DNA from 3 places in the Streptomyces roseochromogenus subsp. oscitans DS 12.976 genome. Region 1 is predicted to be linked to each of the others. Evidence: riboswitches for the same ligand, from Rfam matches in the RefSeq annotation. Region 1 holds a riboswitch; each other region holds the start of a gene.
The links. Region 1 has a riboswitch for cobalamin ahead of M878_RS55460 (hypothetical protein). Riboswitches for the same ligand answer to the same signal wherever they lie in the genome.
Positions count from the first base shown of each region.

Region 2: it holds a riboswitch for cobalamin, as region 1 does, so the genes downstream of both, M878_RS82125 (cobalamin biosynthesis protein) here and M878_RS55460 (hypothetical protein) in region 1, are expected to answer to the same signal.
Region 3: it holds a riboswitch for cobalamin, as region 1 does, so the genes downstream of both, metE (5-methyltetrahydropteroyltriglutamate--homocysteine S-methyltransferase) here and M878_RS55460 (hypothetical protein) in region 1, are expected to answer to the same signal.

Region 1 is NZ_CM002285.1:1,200,074-1,204,583, forward strand. It holds gene M878_RS55445 (ABC transporter ATP-binding protein) at 1-469, shown strand, start outside; gene M878_RS55450 (CbtA family protein) at 670-1,422, opposite strand; gene M878_RS55455 (CbtB domain-containing protein) at 1,444-1,665, opposite strand; cobalamin riboswitch at 1,702-1,846, opposite strand; gene M878_RS55460 (hypothetical protein) at 2,012-2,398, opposite strand; cobalamin riboswitch at 2,459-2,581, opposite strand; gene M878_RS55465 (hypothetical protein) at 2,763-4,460, shown strand; gene M878_RS55470 (cation:proton antiporter domain-containing protein) at 4,471-4,510, opposite strand, start outside.
Region 2 is NZ_CM002285.1:7,515,308-7,519,817, reverse strand. It holds gene M878_RS82135 (inorganic phosphate transporter) at 1-786, shown strand, start outside; gene M878_RS82130 (hypothetical protein) at 818-1,045, shown strand; cobalamin riboswitch at 1,229-1,370, shown strand; gene M878_RS82125 (cobalamin biosynthesis protein) at 1,469-2,434, shown strand; gene M878_RS82120 (cobyric acid synthase) at 2,431-3,963, shown strand; gene cobN (cobaltochelatase subunit CobN) at 3,960-4,510, shown strand, end outside.
Region 3 is NZ_CM002285.1:9,049,867-9,054,376, forward strand. It holds gene metE (5-methyltetrahydropteroyltriglutamate--homocysteine S-methyltransferase) at 325-2,634, opposite strand; cobalamin riboswitch at 2,791-3,013, opposite strand; gene M878_RS88910 (acyl-CoA dehydrogenase family protein) at 3,272-4,462, shown strand; gene M878_RS88915 (dihydrofolate reductase family protein) at 4,478-4,510, opposite strand, start outside.

The sequences.
Region 1 (4,510 bases):
CCTTCTCCCGCAGGACAGCATGCTCTTCGACGGCACGGTCCACGAGAACATCACCTACGGCCGTCCCGACGCCACCGAGGAGGAGGTCCTCGCCGCCGCCGTCGCCGCCGACGCCCACGGATTCGTCGGCATGCTCCCCGACGGCTACGACAGCCCCGTCGGCAAACGGGGCAACAACCTCTCCGGCGGTCAGCGCCGCAGGATCGCCCTCGCGCGAGCCATGCTCCGTACCGCGCCCGTCCTGATCCTCGACGAGCCCACGGCCGGACTCGACGACGACTCCACGGCCCGCATCATGGCGCCACTGCGCCGCCTCACCGCCGGGCGCACGACCTTCCTCATCACCCACGACCTGCGCCTGACGGCCCAGGCCGACCTCGTCCTGCACCTGTCGGACGGCACGGCGGTCATCACGGCCCCGGGCAGGTCATCGACAACCGGGACGAGGCCGGGTCACGAGGCGGCCTGAGGGCCGACAGGCCGACGCCGCGGTTCAGGCTGCCGTATCGCGGTGACGGCGCAGCAGTGCCGCCACCGCGCAGCGCAGGCAGGCAGGCGGCCTTGCTGGCGTCCTCCACGAAGGGCGACCGCCTCGTGGCCGCCGAGGCTCCGGAGAACGCCAGAGGGCCCTCGGAAGGTTCCGAAGGGCCCTCTGTTGTCCGGAAGGAGTCAGTGCGCGGCCGGAACCGCTCGGCTGTTCGGGGCCGTGGCCGGCTTGGGGTTCAGCACGCGCTCGGCCAACTCGCCGAAGACGAGGCCGAATCCGCTCCACAGCACGATCTGGATCGCCAGAGCCGAGAGCCGGAACCGCCACAGCAGGGTGGCCGAGAAGTCCTTGGGCACCTCGTTGACGACGGGCAGGAACTGGTAGGCCAGGCCGATCACGACGGCGAACGCGGCCACCGCGGCCACGGTCGCCCACCAGGTGCCCAGGCTCGGCGCGAGCCGCTTGCCCAGGATGGTGGCGGCGACAGCCAGGAGGACGCTGAGCACCGTCATCAGGAAGTACAGGGTGGTCCGCTTGCCGATGGTGTCGGGGTTGCCGACCGACGGCGGAGCGGCCGGGTACTTCAGGAACGGCACGACGTACACGGCGAGCAGTGCGCAGCCCGACAGCAGCAGTGCCGTGGCGCGCGGGCTGAAGCGGCCCACGCGGCCCAGGGCGAAGCAGAAGGCGAGCGCGGCGATGCCGCCGAAGGCAACGCCGTAGACGAGGACGCCGGTGGCGAGGCCGGCGGTGGACTGCAGGGAGCGGGAGACGACCTCCATCTCGGGCCCGTGGGAGTGGGCGTCCTCGTAGCTGATCGCCTTGTCGACGTTCGGCTCACCGAGGAGATAGGCCACGATCAGGGCAAGCACACCGGCCGCGAGGCCGGTGACCATGCCCCGTACAAGAAGTTTCCGTACGGTTGCGGAGTTCATGGGCGTGCGGAGTCCCTCGCGTCAGTGGCAGGGGAATCCGAGCAGGTGGCGGGCGTCGTGCACCCACTCGTGGACGCCCGTGCCGTTGAACACGGAGGTGGCGCCCTGCTCGGCGCCGACGAAGTAGAGCAGGATCATCATCAGGACGCCGAAGAAGACCGCCCAGGGAGCAATCGCCTTCAGTGGCAGCTTGGCGGGAACGACGGGGGTGGTTGCTGTCGGCTGGGCGACGGTCTGCGCCATGGCAGGACCTCCTCTGGGAGTTCGCGTCCCATCTCGGTGGTGCACATGACGACGGCCACGGGTCTGACTCGCGAGCCCCTGGGGGTCCCTCATACAGTGGCGCGACCGTGCCGGATTCCCACCGGCTTCCGTGTCGCCGTCGTCGATATCGGATCGACCGTACCGCGCGACGCGCGCATGCCCAAGACCGCCTCCGCCCGACGTGATCTTCCTCTCCCGCGACGCCGACGGCGGAGTCCGCCGGGTCGTGGATGCGCACCGGTGCGTGCGTGTCAGCTCCATCTTCGTGGACAACACGGAACACCTCACGGAGCACATGCAGTGCGGCGATGACGCCACGCGCACTTCACGCCGGGGGATCCGCGCGGCGCCGGGGCGGTGTGAAGGTGTACAGGTCGAGGATGTCCGGCAGGGGAGCCACGCCCGGCCCGCCGGCGCGCACCCAGGTGACGATGTCCTCGGTCGCGTCCGCGTCGTTGACGAGCCCGAGCCAGACCGGCCGCGCACCGGCGGCCCGGCCCGCGGCCGAGGGCTGTACGACGATGACGTTGGCCTGATCGCACACGTCGAGGCAGTCGGAGACACGGACCGGCATCTCCGCCCGCAGCCGCGCGGTCTGCGCCGCGTGATCGACCCCGGTCACCTTGGGGCTGCCGCAGCAGCAGTCCCGGCACACCACGACCCGGCACGGCGCCGCACCGCCTGATGCATTCTCCGTCGGCCTCTCGGGCACGCCGCACCACTCCCCTCCCGGGGAGATCCGCCCCGGTGTCCGTCGAGGAGGCGACCGCGTGAGTCTCCTGGCTCCCGGGTCGTCACTCGCCCCGCCTTCCCACCCCGGACGGGGCGGTGGCCTGCCGGAACTCGCTCACCGGTCACAGTGGCGGGACCGCGCCTGATTTCCACCGGCTTCCTCGGACCGCCGTCGCCCTGATGTCGTCGATCATCATCCCATCACCGGCGCCGCGGCCGGCAGGCGCCCTCGGGCGCATGCTGTGAGTGAGGCTGCCGTGACCTGTGAGCGGTCCGACCGCCCTTCGGGGGCATACAGAATGTGATCGACCTGTCGCTTTCCGCACTGAATCCGGGAGCCGTGGATGCAGAAACAGGAACAGACCGTCGTTCACCGTGGTGAGACCCTGGCGTGGAACGGGTTCGTCACCGGACCCGATCTGCTCTCGACCGAGGAACTGGAGCAGGTCTCACGGCGTCTGCTCGGGACGGATCTGGCCGGGGCGAAGGAGGCGGCGGGCAAGGAGCTGCTGCCGTTCGGGGTGCCGCGCGGCCAGGTGCCGGCCATCGTGCTCGGCACCGCGTCCACGCTGAAGGGCTGCTTCGAGGCCGACGTGGCCCAACTGGCCCTCGGCCGCTCGCCGGACGACTTCTCGGCGTACAACGAGGCCCGGGCGGTGTATCTGGCCGCGCCGGGCGACCTGGTGGTGGGCCGGGGCGAGCCGTGGCGGCAGGCGGTGGCGGCGTCCGAGGCGGTCCCCGTGGAGGTCCCCGAGCTGCGTTACTACTACCTGACGCACGCCCTGCTGGCGATGGCGGTCGGCTCGTTCCCGGACCGGCCGGCCGCACCGCTGGAACGCCTGGTCCGGCAGCTGAGCGCGGTACCGGAGACGGTGGTGCGACTGTTCGCGATCGACGCCGAGGCACGGGTGCTGCTGCTCTGGCTGAAGCGCGCGGCGGGCCTGGAGCAGCTGCGGGTGGACGCCAACGGGCCGGAGGTCGCCGAGCGCTGGAACCGGAAGACGACGCTGTACCCGACGGTCGAGGACGCGGTGGGCCTCCCCGCGCCGGGGGCGGGCAGCTCCCCGGAGACCACCTTGGCAGCCGAGGCCGAAGTGACCGCGTTCCACCGGGAGTTCGGCGTGCTGCTGCCCCGGCTGCCCGGCTACTCGGTCTCCCGGGCCGGCGCTGACGAGGCCCAGCTGCGCCACCGGGTGCACACGGCGGCCCGCCTGCTGCGCGAACGGTACGGGCTGGAGCTCGGCTGCTTCAAACCCGCCGAGGCGCTCACCGGCAGCAGGATCCGCATGGCGGTGCCGCTGGCCGACGACGCGGCGCTCAACGCGCTGGCCCGCCAGGCGATGGAGACCGAGGAGGACTACGTCCTGGAGGCGCACACCCACTATCTGCGCCACCGCGTCCCCGGCTACGAGTTCATCCTGGCACCCTCCGCCCATGTGGTGGCCGGGCAGCCCGCCGAGGGCGGAACGGTGCAGATCACCCGGGGCAGCGTCTGGGAGGGCAGCGTCTACGTGGACGAGGAGACCTGCGCCCGGTTCGACATCACGGCCGCTCAGTTCCGTGCCGTACAGGAGGGCATGGCGGCATTGCACGGCGCGTTCCGGGGGGCGGGACGCGATCTGGGGTTCGTCAAGGGCGGCGTGGACTTCGCCATCGCCCGTCTGGGTGGCCGTTTCGGCCGGCGGCCTGTGGTCGCCATGCAGGATCTGAACCTCTCCTCGAACGGCGCCGAGTACGTGCGCGCGTTCCTCGCCGAGGCGCGGGAGGTGCTCGGCAGGCGGCGGGGGGTGTACGCGGCGACGAAGGTGGTGCGGCCGGCGGCGGAGACGGATCTGAAGCGGCTGGAGGACAGCGTCGAGCGGCCTGGGCACGAGGGGTGGGCGCGGGCGATCACCTCCGTGGCCGGGCGCTGGGGTCTCATCGGGGTGGCGGCTCCGTGTCCGCGGCAGGCGGCGCAGGAGGTCCTGGAACTGGAGCAACGACTGCACCGCGCCGGGCTGCTGCGCACCAGCGTGTGGGACGAGTCCGTACAGCCCGTCTGAGGCGGGGCGGTCAGGACCGCTTCTCTTGATGCGTGGAGCGGGTCTCCTCC
Region 2 (4,510 bases), 6.3 Mb from region 1:
TTCTCCTACGGCATCGGCGGCAAGGCCGAGGGCGAGGGCGAGGCCACGCGCAAGGGGTACCGCGCCGGCCAGATCGCCTCCGCCGGCCTGGTCTCCCTCGCCCACGGCACCAACGACGCCCAGAAGACGATGGGCATCATCACCCTCGCGCTGATCGCGGGCGGCGCCATCGCCCCCGGCTCCAACCCGCCGGTCTGGGTCATCCTCTCCGCCGGCCTGGCCATCGCGCTCGGCACCTACATCGGCGGCTGGCGCATCATCCGCACCATGGGCACGGGCCTGACCGACCTGGAGCCGCGCCAGGGCTTCGCCGCCCAGACCAGCGCCGCGACCGCCATCCTGGCCTCCTCCCACCTGGGCTTCTCGCTCTCCACCACGCACGTCGTCTCCGGTTCGGTGATGGGCGCGGGCCTCGGCCGCAAGGGCGGCGTGGTCCGCTGGTCCACCGCGACCCGGATGGCCGTCGCCTGGGTGCTCACCCTGCCGGCCGCCGCGCTGGTCGGCGCGGGCGCCGAGTCCGTCACGGACCTGGGTGACTGGGGCACCGCCGTCGTCGCCGTCTTCCTCGTCGCCGCCAGCGCCGCGATCTGGAAGATCTCCCGCCGCGAGGTCATCGACCACACCAACGTCGTCGAGACCGAGGAGCCGGCCGGCGTGGTGACCACCGCCATCGCCGCCGTGACCCCGCCCCCGGCGGGCACGGTCGCCGAGGACCTGACGGCCACGATCGCCGCCCCGGCCGCCGAGTCCGCGCGCCAGTCCGCCCCGCCGGCCGCCACCGTCTGACCCCGGCCACCCGGTTACCGAAGGAAGCATCATGAAGATCGACTGGGCAGCCATCGGCTCCGTCTTCGGCGTCAGCCTCGTGTTCACCGTGGCCCTGGTGGCCCTGTTCACCCTCGGTGTCAACGGTCTGGCCCGGCGCGAGAGGGCGGCCGCGCAGGGCGGCTCCGCCGCGCTCGCCGTCACCGGCGCTTACGTCTGCTTCGCCGCCTGCGCGGCGGCGGTGGCGTACGGCATCTACCTGATCGTCGCCAAGGCCTGACAGAACGCCACGAACCGGACGGCACCACCACAGGCACCACCACAGGCATCACGAACCGGGCATCACCAAGGCTCCTCCCCGCCCGCCGCGGAGAGGAGCCTTCGCCGTGCGCACAGGCCACGGGCACCCCGCGATGTGGGGATCGGCACACTCTCCCCGTGCAGGTCAATGGCAAGTTGACGGCCGTTCCGGGCGCGTGGTGGACTGCCCACGCCATGTACGGCGGCAGGAGAGGAAGCCGGTGCGAATCCGGCGCGGTCCCGCCACTGTCACCGGGGAAGAACCCCCGGGAGCCAGGAACTCTCACCGCCGAATCTCGTCGAACCAGGGCGCGGACACCCTGAGTGAGGACACCGATCGCCATGCCCGGCTGCCGAAGGACCCGTACCAGGCCCGCTCCTGTCCCCACGGACGGCTGAGCCGATGGGTGCCGATCGCAGCTACGCGTACGGCGCCGCCGCCGGCCTCCTCGGTGACCTGCTCCTCGGCGATCCGCGCCACGGGCATCCGGTCGCCGCGTTCGGGCGTGCGGCCGCTGCCGTGGACGGCGCGTTGTGGCACGACCACCGCGGCTGGGGCACCTTGCACACCGTGGTGTGCGCCGGTGGCGCCGTCGCACTCGGCACGGTGGCCGTACGCGCTGTACGCCCCTCCCCCGCCGCTTCCGTCGCGCTGACCGCCGCCGCCACCTGGGCGGTGGTCGGCGGCACTTCGCTCGCGCGCGAGGCCCGCACCATCGGCAGCGCCCTGGAGCGCGGGGATGTCGAGGCGGCGCGGGCGCGGCTGCCGCATCTGTGCGGCCGGGACCCGCAGGCGCTGGACGCCGACGGGATCGCCCGGGCCGTGGTCGAGTCGGTCGCCGAGAACACCTCCGACGCCGTCGTGGGCGCGCTGGTGTGGGGCGCGATGGCCGGGGTGCCCGGGCTGCTCGGCTTCCGGGCCGTCAACACCCTGGACGCGATGGTCGGTCACAAGTCCTCCCGCTACCGCCGTTACGGCTGGGCCTCGGCCCGCCTCGACGACGTGGCCGGCTGGCCGGGAGCCCGGCTGACCGCCGTACTCGCCGCCGCGGCCGGACCCGACCCGCGAGGCGCCCTGCGCGCCTGGAAGGCCGACGCCCCCAAGCACCCGAGCCCCAACGCGGGCCCCGTCGAAGCGTCGTTCGCGGGCGCGCTCGGCGTCCGCCTGGGCGGCACACTCTCCTACGGCGGCCGGGTCGAGCACCGGCCCGTGCTGAACGGCCACACCGGCCGGGCGGTCCAGGTGAGCGACATCGACCGGGCGGTACGGCTCTCCCGCCGCGTCGGCCTGCTCGCGCTCGGCACCACGGTCGCCGCGCGCCTCTTCGTCAAAGGTCTCGCCAAGGGTCTGAAGGGACGTGGACAGTGAACGGGGGACTTCTCGTCGCCGGCACCACCTCCGACGCCGGCAAGAGCGTCGTGACGGCCGGGATCTGCCGGTGGCTGGTGCGTCAGGGCGTCAAGGTCGCGCCGTTCAAGGCGCAGAACATGTCGCTCAATTCCTTCGTGACCCGTGAGGGCGCGGAGATCGGGCGGGCGCAGGCCATGCAGGCCCAGGCGTGCCGGATCGAGCCGACCGCGCTGATGAACCCGGTGCTGCTCAAGCCGGGCGGCGAGCAGAGCAGCCAGGTGGTGCTGCTGGGCAAGCCGGTGGGCGAGCTGAGCGCCCGCGGCTATCACGGCGGGCGGCAACAGCGGCTGCTGGGCACGGTGCTGGACTGCCTGGCCGAGTTGCGGGGCACGTATGACGCGGTGATCTGTGAGGGGGCGGGTTCACCGGCGGAGATCAATCTGCGCCGGACGGACATCGTGAACATGGGGATCGCGCGAAACGCGCGGCTGCCCGTGCTGGTGGTCGGCGACATCGACCGCGGCGGCGTCTTCGCCTCCTTCTTCGGCACTGTCGCCCTGCTCTCGCCCGAGGACCAGGAACTGGTCGCCGGGTTCCTGGTGAACAAGTTCCGAGGCGATGTCTCCCTGCTGGAGCCCGGGCTGGAGATGCTCCACGGCCTCACCGGGCGGCGCGCCTACGGCGTGCTGCCGTTCCGGCACGGGCTCGGCATCGACGAGGAGGACGGCCTGCGCGTTTCGCTGCGCGGCACGGTCCGCGAGTCGACCGTGTCTCCCCCGGTCGGCGAGGACGTGCTGCGCGTCGCCGTGTGCGCGATCCCGCTGATGTCCAACTTCACGGACGTGGACGCCCTCGCCGCCGAACCGGGTGTCGTGGTGCGGTTCGTGGACCGCCCGGAGGAGCTGGCGGACGCGGACCTGGTGGTGATCCCGGGTACGCGGGGCACGGTGCGTGCGCTGGAGTGGCTGCGGGAGCGCGGGCTGGCGGAGGCGCTGAAGCACCGGGCCGCCGAAGGCCGCCCCGTCCTCGGCATCTGCGGCGGCTTCCAGATCCTCGGCGAGCACATCGAGGACGAGGTCGAGAGCCGCGAGGGGCATGTGGCCGGACTGGGGATCCTGCCCGTGCGGGTGCGGTTCGCCCGCGAGAAGACCCTGACCCGGCCGGAAGGAGAGGCCCTCGGCGAGCGGGTCGAGGGGTACGAGATCCACCACGGGGTCGCCGACATCCTCGGCGGTGAGGGGTTCATCTCCGATGACAAAGGACACAGCCTGGACGGCTGCCGGGTCGGCCAGACCTGGGGCACCCACTGGCACGGTTCGCTGGAGTCGGACGGCTTCCGGCGGGCCTTCCTGCGCGAGGTGGCCGCCGCCGCGGGCCGCCGCTTCGTGCCCGCGCCGGACACCTCCTTCGCCGCGCTGCGCGAGGAGCAGCTCGACCGGCTCGGCGACCTGATCGAACAGCACGCGGACACGGACGCGCTCTGGCGGCTCATCGAGTCGGGCGCGCCGCAAGGACTGCCTTTCATCCCACCGGGAGCGCCTGCATGAGCACAGTGTTGTTGTTGTCGACCGCCGACACGGATCTGCTGGCGGCCCGGGCCTCCGGCGCGGACTACCGCATCGGCAACCCGACCCGGGTGGACGTCTCCGCAGAGCTGCCGGGGCTGATCGACGGCGCGAACCTGGCCGTCGTACGCCTGCTGGGCGGCAAGCGCGCCTGGGAGGAGGGGCTGGCCGCGCTGAAGGCGGCCGGGATCCCGACCGTGCTGCTGGGCGGCGAGGCCGTACCGGACGCCGAGCTGATGGCCGAGTCGTCGGTGCCGGCCGGTGTGGTGGCGGAGGCCTTGAAGTACCTGGTCGAGGGTGGCCCGGCGAACCTGCTGGAGCTGTCCCGGTTCCTGTCCGACACCGTGCTGCTGACCGGCGAGGGCTTCGAGGAGCCGCGGAAGATGCCGGAGTACGGCGTCCACGGCGCCTACGAGGTCCGGGACGGGCGCCCGACCGTGGGCGTGCTCTTCTACCGGGCTCACGAACTGAGCGGCAACACCGCCTTCGTGGACACCCTGTGCGACGCCATCGAGGCGCGCGGCGCCAA
Region 3 (4,510 bases), 7.8 Mb from region 1:
GGGCGAAGTGCAGGCGCATGGTGGCGCCGTCGCCGAAGGCGGCCGTGATCCCGGGACCGTCAGGGCGGGCAGGCCGTGGTTGACGCGGTTGCGCAGGAACAGCGAGTTCAACTCCTCGGCCACCAGCGCGGCCACACCCAGTTCGCGGAAGAGGGCGGCGACCGGGCCGGCGTTCCGCCGGTTCGGGCAGCGGCAGGGAGACCCTCCCGGATCCGCTCGCACTCCACATCTGTGACCATGCGACGCCGCTGCCCACGGGGCGGCCCGGGCCGGGAGTGAGACGGGCTCGTTCCCGGCCCGGGCCGGATGTCCGGTGCGGATCCGCTACAGCTCCGCTCGTACCGCGCGGGCGGCCGCGACCAGGTTCTCCAGCGAGGCGCGGGTCTCCGGCCAGCCGCGGGTCTTCAGGCCGCAGTCGGGGTTGACCCACAGCCGTTCGGCGGGCATCGCCCGCAGGCCGGTGCGCAGCAGTTCGGCCGCCTCCTGTGTGCCGGGGACGCGCGGGGAGTGGATGTCATAGACACCGGGTCCGGCCTCGCGCGGGTAGCCGTGCGCGGCCAGTTCCCGGGCGACCTGCATATGGGAGCGGGCGGCCTCCAGGCTGATCACATCGGCGTCGAGGTCGTCGATGGCCTGGACGATGTCACCGAACTCGGCGTAACACATGTGGGTGTGGATCTGGGTGTCCGGGCGTACGCCACCCGTGCTGAGCCGGAACGCCTCGGTGGCCCAGGAGAGATAGGCGGCGCGGCCGGCGGCGCGCAGCGGCAGGGTCTCGCGCAGCGCCGGCTCGTCGACCTGGATCACCGAAGTCCCCGCCTCCTCCAGGTCGTTCACCTCGTCGCGCAGGGCGAGGGCGACCTGCCGGGCGGTCTCGGCGAGGGGCTGGTCGTCGCGGACGAAGGACCAGGCGAGCATCGTGACGGGGCCGGTGAGCATGCCCTTGACGGGGCGGTCCGTCAGTGACTGGGCGTACCGCGTCCAGCGCACGGTCATCGGTGCCGGCCGCGCGACGTCACCGGCGAGGATCGGCGGGCGGACGTAGCGGGTGCCGTAGGACTGGACCCAGCCGTGCTGGGTGGCGAGGTAGCCGGTGAGCTGTTCAGCGAAGTACTGGACCATGTCGTTGCGTTCGGGCTCACCGTGGACCAGGACGTCGAGTCCGGTCTTCTCCTGGAAGGAGATCACCTCGCGGATCTCCGCCTCGACGCGCTCCTCGTAGCCGGTCGCGCCGATGCGGCCGGCACGCAGGTCGGCGCGGGCTGTGCGCAGTTCGGCGGTCTGCGGGAACGAACCGATCGTGGTCGTGGGCAGCAGCGGCAGACCGAGGCGGGCACGCTGGGCCGAGGCCCGCTCGGCGTACGGCTGGGAGCGGCGCGCGTCGGCCTCGGTGACGGCGGCCGCACGAGCCCGTACGGCCGCGTCGCGGGTGAGGGGGGAGCGGGCGCGGGAGGCCAGGTCGGCCCGGTTCGCGGCCAGTTCCGCGGCGATCGTGTCGACGCCGTGGGTGAGGCCCTTGGCGAGGGTGACGACCTCGGCGGTCTTCTGCCGGGCGAAGGCGAGCCAGCGCAGGATCTGCGGCTCGATGTCCCGTTCCACGGCGGCGTCGAGCGGCACATGCAGGAGGGAGCAGGACGGCGACACGTCGACACGGTCCGCGAGACCGAGCAGGGTGCCGAGCGTGGCGAGGGACTGCTTGAGGTCGTTGACCCAGATGTTGCGGCCGTTGACGACGCCGGCGACCAGGCGCTTGCCGGGCAGCCCGCCGACGGCCGCGAGGGCGTCGAGGTTGGCGGCGGCCGCCTCGGTGAAGTCCAGGGCCAGGCCCTCGACCGGAGCCTTGGCCAGCACGGGCAGCGCCTCGCCGAGCCGGTCGAAATAGGAGGCCACCAGCAGTTGGGGCCGGTCGGCGAGGGCTCCGAGATCGCGGTAGGCGCGGGCTGCGGCGTTCAGTTCGGCCGGGGTACGGTCCTGCACGAGCGCGGGCTCGTCGAGCTGGACCCACTCGGCGCCGGCCGCACGCAGGTCGGCGAGGATCTCGCCGTACACCGGCAGCAGCCGGTCCAGCAGGGTGAGCGGTTCGAAGTCGCCGGCCACGCCGGGCGCGGGCTTGGCCAGCAGCAGGTAGGTGACGGGCCCGACGAGGACGGGCCGGGCGGTCAGGCCCAGACCGACGGCCTCCTTGAGCTCCGCCACCTGCTTGGCCGAGTCGGCCGTGAACACCGTGTCCGGGCCCAACTCGGGCACAAGATAGTGGTAGTTGGTGTCGAACCACTTGGTCATCTCCAGCGGCGCGACGTCCTGGGTCCCGCGCGCCAGGGCGAAGTACCCGGCGAGCGGATCCGCGGCGACCGCGTCCCGGTGGCGTGCGGGGATCGCGCCGAGCATGACGGTGGTGTCGAGTACATGGTCGTAGTACGAGAAGTCGCCGGTCGGCGCCTCGTCGACGCCGGCGTCCGCCAACTGCCGCCAGGTACCGCGGCGCAGTTCGGCCGCGGTGGCCCGGAGGGTGTCGGCGGTGACACGGCCCTTCCAGTAGCCCTCGATCGCCTTCTTCAGTTCGCGGTTCCTGCCCTGGCGGGGGTAGCCGTACACGGTGGCCCGTGCTGCCGCGGCTGCGGACTTGCTGGTCACGGAGATCTCCTTCGCGAGATGAATCCCTGAGATCCCGGCGACGGGACGAGAGCGCGAAGGGGGTGACGGACCGGGCGACAACGGCCCACGGCCGCCCGCTCGGTTGTCTGCGCCGACCCGCCCTCGAGGTCACCGGGATGTCCGTGCACGAGTCGTCCCGCACACGGGCAGTTGGCAGGTCTTCGGACTCGCGGGCACGTCCTCTCCCAGGAGGACACCTACTGGCCGTCGCTTCCCGGGCCCGGTACATCGGACCCAGTGCGTATGACGGCGGTCGTTCCCGCTCACCGCTGCGGGGCAGTCCCGGATTCCCACCGGGTTCCCTCTTGCGACGCGTCCCGCCTGGCTGACGGGGCGAACCAGCTGCAGAAGTCACCCTACGGGGCCGACCGGAGACGCGGTGGCGTACGTCCGGCATTCGGAAGGTGAGGTGAGACACGCGGCCGCGGCCCGCCCTGCGAATTCCCGGGAGGACGGTCTCCAGGTGCCTCGGCACGGTGCGGGAACGGGCGGTGCGACCCGTCGGCGGGCTGATTGAAGCCGGTCGGGTGATTGACGGGCCGGTCCCGGCTTGGGAGCGGCCCGTCGCGGGCTCGGGCGGAGAGACTGCGGCCATCCCAGTGGAGGTGGCGAACATATGCTCAGCGACAGCAAAGCGACGATCCTGGCCGAGAGGTCGGGCGTGGCGGACGTCGTCGCCGCCGCGCCGCGCGTGGCGCAGATCGCGGCGCGGCGCGGCGCGGAGACGGAGGCCGCCCGGCGGCTAGCGCCCGAGGTGGTCGAGGCGGTGCGGGAGGCCGGGTTCGCCCGGCACTTCGTCCCCGCGGCCTTCGGCGGTACGGAAGGCCGTTTCACGGACATGACCTCGGCGGTGATCCTGGTCGGCGAGGGGTGCGCCTCGGCGGCCTGGGCCGCCTCGCTGTCCGCCTACGCGGCCCGGTACGGGGCGTATCTGCCCCTGGAGGGCCAGGCGGTGCTGTGGGCCGACGGGCCGGACGCCCTGATGGCGGGCGCGCTCATGCCGGCCGGCAAGGCGGAGCGCGCCTCCGGCGGCTGGCGGCTCAGCGGTGAATGGAAGTACATCAGCGGGGTGCGCTTCGCCGACTGGGTCTTCGCCTGCTCCGCAGTACCCGGCACCGTGGGCCCCGACGGGCGGGGCGAGGTGCGGTTCTTCGCGGTGCCGCGGTCGGACATCACCGTCAAGGACACCTGGTTCACCCTGGGCATGCGCGGTACCGGCAGCGACACCATGGTGCTCGACGACGTCTTCGTGCCCGAGTATCTGACCCTGTCCCGGTTCGACATCAACGCGGGGCGGGCCGCGGCCTCCGAAGCCCGGTGCCACACGGTCCCCGTGAACGCCGTGAACGCCCTGCCGCTCGCCGTCCCCGTGGTGGGCGCCGCGCGGGGTACGGTCCGCACCGCGGCCGAGCAGAACCTCCGCCGGACCGACCGCCGCGGCGCCCCGCTGCGCGAGAAGGCGCCGGTGCAGATCGACCTGGCCCGCTCGGCCGCCGAGGTGGACGCCGCCGAACTCCTCGTCCAGCGCGCCGCACGGGTCGCCGACGGCGTCGAGGAGACCCGGGACGGTGAGGCGGCGGTCCGCGGACCGCGCGACTTCGCGCTGGCGGTCGAACTGTCCGTGTCGGCCGTCGAGCGCCTCTTCCGCGGCACCGGGACGACGGGTCACTTCGACTCCGACCCCGTCCAGCGGTTCTGGCGGGACGTCAACACGGCCGCGTCCCACGTGATCTTCTCCTTCGAGACCGCCGGGGCGGCCTACGGCGCCTGGGCACTGGGCGTCGAGAGCGCGGAACCGAGGCGGTGACCCCGGCTTCCGGGGTCACCGTACGAAGCGGTACTTCAGGTGGGTGGC